2 regions of the Isoalcanivorax beigongshangi genome follow, and region 2 is predicted to be linked to the other one. Evidence: predicted binding sites of a transcription regulator. Region 2 holds the regulator's gene; the other holds the start of a gene.
The links. The regulator PhoB, encoded in region 2, activates phosphate uptake and scavenging genes when phosphate is short. The targets are predictions, from matches to a motif close to TGTCATANNNNTGTCANA.
Positions count from the first base shown of each region.

Region 1 (3,419 bases), on a different contig from region 2:
GTGCTGGATGTTGATGAACATGGTCTTGTGATCCGGAGTCATGCACACCCCGGTCACTTCACAGTCCACCGGCCCCACCATGAAGCGTTTGATCTCCCCGGTCTCCGGTACCGCCGCCAACATCTGGTTGTTGCCGAAATCGCCATCAGGGCCTTTACCGGCCTGCTGATCACCAGACATGTCGGTTTGAATCCAGAGAATACCGTTGTCGTCGTACAGCAAGCCGTCCGGGCTGGCGAAAACGTTTTCGTCGGTCAGGCGCTTGCCGCTGCGCGGCAGGAAACCCGCCAAGTGACCCTCGGTATGGCCGGCAAACACAAAGATGTTCCAGTAGAACTTGGTCGCCGCCGGTTCGCCCGCTTCTTCGTTCCAACGGATGATATGGCCGGTGCGGTTGAGCACGCGCGGGTTGGCCGCATTGCTGACAGTGCGAGGGCTGTTGTTGGTGAGGGTGAAATACACCTCGCCGCTGTTCGGGTTCACCGCCCCCCACTCCGGACGATCCATCGGCGTCGCACCAAGAATGTCGGCAGCGCCGCGAGTGTTAAGCAGCACGTCTGCCTGAGAGGTGAACACCAGACGCGGGCGGTCGCTGGTCGGCGGCCGCTCAGCTTCGTTGTCCATCGCCGCTTTGAACAGCGGGTGGTCGAAGTCCAGCGGCAACCAGTCGCCACTGCCGTCGTCGTTGAAGCGGGCGACGTACAAAGTGCCTTCATCGAGCACATCGCCGCCTTCCATATTTTCTGCCCACACCGCCTTGGTGACGAATTTGTAAATGTACTCGTTAGTGGAGTCGTCACCGGAGTAAAACGCCATCGGTTTGCCGACTTTCACCGGTGCCGGAATCACCCCTTCATGGGAGAAGCGGCCCATGGCGGTGCGTTTGCGCGGCACATAGTTGGGGTCGAACGGATCCACTTCCACCAGCCAACCGAAGCAGTGCGGCTCGTTGCGGAAGTCTTCGCTGGCACTGGCGCCGCTCTCATCCGGCGCAAAGCGCTGGTACAGATCGTCTTGTTGATCGGCGGCGTACCAGTGGTAGTTCTGCCAGCCGGTGATGTTGTAGCGGTTATAGCCCGGCGTCTTCTTATCCAGCAGCGCCTTGTCGGCGTGGAAATAACCGGCCCAGTTTTCTTCCGAGATCAGATAGGTGCCCCAAGGGGTGTAACCGCTGCCGCAGTTGTTCAGGGTGCCACGGGTGCGCTGGCCACTGGGATCGAAGGCGGTTTTCATGGCGTCGGTGCCACGCATTGGTCCGGAAATTTTCATCTCGGTGATGGCGGTCACGCGGCGGTTGTAACCGCCCGCGACCAGCTCCCAGCCACCGTTGGCGCTTTTCTGGATTTCCACCACGCTGATGCCATGGGCGTTCATTTCTTTCTTCACGTCGTCCGCCGGACGCGGTGCGCCGCTCTGGTCGGCGCCATGGGCGTGCAGCACTTTCTGGTCCACGTATTCGTGGTTCATCACCAACAGACCGTGGTCGGATTTGCCGTCGATCGGGAAGAAAATGATGCCGTCGTGGTTGGAACCCATTTGCTCGGCTTGTTCATCACCGGTATTGAGCCCGTCATCGCGGTAGTCCGGGAACGCGCCTAGGATCGGTGTGCCCCACGGCAAGAACGCCGTGGCGGTGTAGCCTTCCGGCACCATCACCGCATCATCACGGCCGGTGGCAATGCTTTTGAAGCCGAGGGTCCGTACACCCGGGATCACCGGCCGGTCAGAGCCAGAATCACTGCCACAGGCGGCCAAGGTGCCACCCAAGAAGGCCACCGCCGAAGCACCCAAGGTGCCCTGCAGCAACGTCCGGCGTGACAGGTTGGCGGCCAGCACCTCATCAAAGTGGCGGTTGCCGGCCTGGTTGCTGCTCGGCTCCGGCGGGTTGTTGCCTTGCTCCTGCTGCGGCATCGGTTTGATCGGTCGGGTCTTCACGCGGTGTTCCTCCCACTGCATCAATGCAAAGTTTCGGAACAAAGACCCTATGGGTACTGAGTGAAACCCCCATGACGCCTGGATGACAGTGCGGCGACAAGCCAGTGACAGCTTATCGCCGCGTGGAAGCGCGCCGGCTGATCAGGGCGCCGGACAACCGGCGCCGTCCTGCACCGGCTCACCGCTGCTGCCGACCACCACCCGGCCGCCGGGGCAGCTGACCAGCGTGGCGCGCACTGCGCCATCCGCAGTGACCCATTGCTGTTGTCGGCCCACTAGCGTGTTGAGGCCCACCCGCAGCAGCTCGCCTTCGGTCTGTACCAGCAGACCTTGGCCCTGCCACTCAGTCAGCGGCTCACCGCTGGCGCGGCGCAGCACCACCTGTTCTTGCCCCGGCAGCACTTGCAGCGTCACCAAGCGTTGCTGCCACGGCAGCATTTCCTGATAAACCGGGGCCAGCGGCGCCGCGGTCGCCGACTGGAAGCCCCACAGTTCACCCTGCCGGTAGCGGGCGCCGCCCTCCAGCAACTCAGCGTTAGCCGGCAACGTGGTGCTGACTAGCTTGCCGCTGGCCACATCGAACAGGTGTGCTTGGCCGCCCGCCGTTTCCAGCTTCAGCACCGTGCCGCGGGCATTGGCGTCCTCGATGCCGTAGCCACGCGGCACTTCGCTGCGTTGAAGATCACGGCTGTACCACACTCGCGCGGCGTATTCGCCTTTCAGCAGCGCCGCCAATCCTTCGCCGTGCTCCTTGAAACGGATGATTTGCGGGTCATCCACCAAAGTGCGTCCGGCGCAATCGAGCAGTGCCTGCTGACGCGGATTGCTGCGCCGCGCCACCCGCCAATCCGGTGAGAAGGTGACCATGCCCCAGAAATCGTCGGTCATCGGCGTGCCGGTGCTGCTGTGGCCATCCATGCGCACCCGGCTGCGCTGACCGCCTTGCTGCTGGGTCACCAACCACACCTGCGGGCAAATACGTTCGGCGTCCTTGCCGCCCGGCACCGGCACAAAACGACCGTCTTGGTGCAGGAAACCTGGCATCGCCTCACCGCGGCGTGGCTCCAAGGTGCTGGCGTCGACCGGGAAGCGCGTCACCCACAGCGGCCAGCGCGGCGCCGGCGTGTCGGCTTGGCGCGGGCGCAGCGCGCCATCTTCTTGGAACAGCTCTGGCGCGCTGACCCGGCCCTCCGCATCAAAGCGGAACCAAGCACTGCCACGGCGCCCCAGATATTGGCCGCCCTGCAACGCCGCCAATTGGTCCACTTCGAACGTCAGTCGCGGCTTACCGTCGGCGCCATGCAGGTGACAGGCGCCCGCGCCCACCGGGCATAACAGCAGTTCACCAGTGCCCGCGAACGGGCCGGACACCCGTTGTTGCTGCGCCAGATCCCAGCGCAGCAAGGCGTTGCCGTCCGCATCGAACAGCGTTTCGTGCGTCGGGGTGATGAACAGCACCCGGTCGGCATGCGCCGTGCGCTCCC
Region 1 is NZ_JBGCUO010000002.1:218,291-221,709, reverse strand. Features, by position in the region: gene AB5I84_RS12675 (PhoX family protein) at 1-1,935, opposite strand, end outside; gene AB5I84_RS12670 (hypothetical protein) at 2,077-3,419, opposite strand, start outside.
Region 1: the regulator PhoB is predicted to act here: its motif matches at 2,006-2,023, upstream of AB5I84_RS12675 (PhoX family protein).

Region 2 (3,419 bases):
TGCCTTTGCCGAGCGTGCTCTCAATGTTCAGACGGGCGTTGTGGCGGATCAGCACGTGCTTGACGATCGACAGTCCGAGCCCGGTGCCGCCGGTGTGTGTCACGCGACTGTGGTCGGGACGGTAGAAGCGCTCGGTGAGCCGGGGCAGATGCTGGCGGTCGATGCCGACGCCGTTGTCGAGCACCGAGAAATGCCCGCCCAAGTCGTCCTCCCACCAGCGGATGTCGATGCGCCCTGCCTGCGGCGTGTACTTCACCGCGTTGGTGATCAGGTTACTGAACGCGCTCTGGATCTCGTTATGATCGCCGAGCAGAGTGGCGTCCGGCGCCACTTCCAGCACGATCTGCTGGGCCTTCTCCGGGTGCAATGACAGCGCGTCCTGCTGCAACCGGCGCAGCAGCGGCGCCAGCATGATCTTGTGGTAGTTGTTGTCTGGCTCGGTGCCTTCCAGCCGGGCCAGCAACAGTAGATCTTGGATCAATGCATCCATGCGGTGGCTCTGTTGATCCATTTGCTGCAGCGCGCGGTGCATGCGGGTTTGTTCCGGCGGCAGCGTGTCGATCAGGGTTTCCAGGTAGCCTTTCAACACCGTCAACGGGGTCTTCAATTCGTGGCTGACGTTGGCAACGAAATCCTTGCGCATCTGTTCCAGGTTATGCAGCCGGGTGACATCGCGCACCACCACCAGCCATTCGCCGCCGCCGAAGCGGGTAATGGTGAATTCCAACAGGATGTTGTCGTTGGACGGGGCAGGCAGCGACATCGGATGGTCGAAGTTGCCGGTGTGCAGGTATTCCACCAGCCGCGGATCGCGAATCAGGTTGGTGAGCGGTTGGCGCACATCCTGCGGCGCACGAAAGCCCAGCAGGCGCTCGGCGGCGCGGTTCCAGAACTCCAGCCGACCGCGGCGGTCGACCACGATGATGGCGTCACGGTGGGCGGTGATTGAGCTTTGTGCACGGCCGATCAGCTGCTGTAGGTCGTCGCGGGCGGACATTTCCTTGCGCAGCAGCCGGTAGATGGCGTCAAACAGTTCGCCCCAGGCGCCGGAGCTTTCCGGCGGCTCCCATTGTTCCGGGTAACGCTGGATCCAGCGCACGAAGCGCACGATCTGCCACAAGTTAAGGGCTACATAGCCGATCATGGCCAGTGCCAGCGGCCAGAAGCTGTGGGCGTACCAAGACAGCAACAGACCGATGACGAGGACCAGCGCAATGCGCCGGACTTCGCTGAAGACAGTGAAATTCAAGCCGGTTTCTCCTGCACAGCCAGTGCCGCCCCGGATGGCGACGCCGGCCCGGGGCGTGGGTGCTCAGGGCCGGTCAGACCGGACGTGGCGTCTTGGTGGAAAACCGGTAGCCGGTGCCGCGTACAGTCTGGATGAACCGGTCGAAATTATAAGGCGCCAGTGCCTTGCGCAAGCGGCGAATGTGGACGTCGATGGTGCGATCTTCCACATACACGTTGGCGCCCCACACTTGGTCGAGCAATTGGGTGCGGGAATAGGCGCGCTCCTGGTGGCTCATGAAGAACTCCAGCAGGCGGTATTCGGTGGGGCCCATTTCCACCGGTTCGCCGTTGGCGGTGATGCGGTGGCTGACTGGGTCCAGGCACAAACCCTCGGCGTCGATGGCCTTTTCTGCGCCGCCAACGCTGGAGCGCCGCAGTACGGCCTTGATGCGGGAGATCAACTCGCGGGTGGAAAACGGCTTGGTGATGTAATCATCCGCGCCGACATCCAGCCCTTGGATCTTGTTGTCCTCTTCGCTCTTGGCAGTAAGCATGATGATGGGAATTTCCGCGGTGTTCTCGTCGCGCTTGAGGCGCCGCGCCAGCTCAATGCCGGTCACCGAAGGCAGCATCCAGTCCAGCAGCACCAGCTCGGGGCGGCTGTCCACAATAATGGCATGGGCGGTTTGGGCGTTTTCCGCCTCCAGGACCTCAAAGTCCGCCAACTCCAATGCCACCGCCACCATCTCGCGGATAGCGGGTTCGTCGTCAACGATCAGGATCTTGTGCTTGCTCATGTCATATCGTGTAGGTAGTGGGTTCGATGCCCATTAGATGGCCATTTAATGACAGGAATATGACAGCTGGCCCGGGGCGATAGCGTCAGAATGCGCAATCGCCGCCGGCGGCTCAAGCGCCGCCTCGGGCCGTCAAGCGAGCAGGTAGTGCAACCAGAGGCCGGCAAAGATGGCCGCGCCGACCCACTGGTTGTTGAGGAACGCCTTCAAGCACAGCGCTGGATCGCGGTCGCGGATCAGCCATTGCTGGTAGACGAACAATGCGGCGGACACGGCCAAGCCTAGGTACCAAGGCCAGTCGAACGCCAGTGCCCGGCCCAGCAGCGCCAACGCCACTAGGGCCAGTGCCTGCAACAGGCCGATGATCAAGCGGTCGGCGTCGCCGAACAGAATCGCGGTGCTTTTGATGCCCACTTTGAGGTCGTCTTCACGGTCGCAAATGGCGTATTCGGTATCGAACGCCACCGTCCACAGCAGCTTGGCCACGAACAGCAACCAAGCGGCGGCCGGTACGCTGTTAGTTTCGGCGGCAAAGGCCATCGGGATCGACCAAGCGAAGGCGGCACCGAGAAACAGCTGCGGCAGATGGGTGAAGCGTTTGGTGAAGGGGTACAGCGTGGCCAGCCCCACCGCGCCGAACGACAGCCAGAACGTCAGCGGGTTAAGCAGTAGCAGCAACGAGGCGGACAACGCGATCAGTACGGCGAACAGCGCCAGCGCATCGCGGCCGCGCAGGGCGCCGGTGGCCAGCGGGCGCTGGCAGGTGCGGGCTACGGCGCCATCCCATTTGCGGTCAGCGTAATCATTGATCACACAGCCGGCGGCGCGCATCAGCCAGACGCCGGCGGTGAAGACCAGGATGTTTTTCAGTGAGGGGCTGCCGTTGCCGGCGATCCACAACGCCCACAGCGTTGGCCAGAACACCAGCAGCGCGCCGATCGGCCGCTCCAGGCGCATCAGTTGAATCCACGGCCACAGCGCTGGAAAGCGCGTTTCTATCCAGGCAAACACCTTATTCTCCGTCGGTTTCGGCCAGCACCCGTGTCCACAGTGCGGGCAGGAAAAACTCCGCCACCAAGATCGGTTGGCCGCGCTTGCGGAACAGTGACTCCCGTCCCCACAGCTGCTCGCCGGATTGCGGGTGCGGCAGCCGCTCGCCGTCCACCTCGGTGATCCAGACCGCGTCACGGCTGGCCATGGGCAGGCGGAACAGCTCCCAGCCCAACGAGCGACGCGCCATGTGGCCGAGTACGCGATTGGCGCCGGTGAGCGAGGTCAGCGGCAGCACTGAGCGCGCGTACACCATTGGTTGGTCATCCAGCAGCAGTTCCACTTCGCGGATGCGGGCGTGCTGGCGCGCGGATAGGCCGGCGAAACGGGCTTCGGTGGCGG
Region 2 is NZ_JBGCUO010000001.1:268,639-272,057, forward strand. Features, by position in the region: gene phoR (phosphate regulon sensor histidine kinase PhoR) at 1-1,249, opposite strand, end outside; gene phoB (phosphate regulon transcriptional regulator PhoB) at 1,323-2,027, opposite strand; gene ubiA (4-hydroxybenzoate octaprenyltransferase) at 2,160-3,038, opposite strand; gene AB5I84_RS01195 (chorismate--pyruvate lyase family protein) at 3,040-3,419, opposite strand, start outside.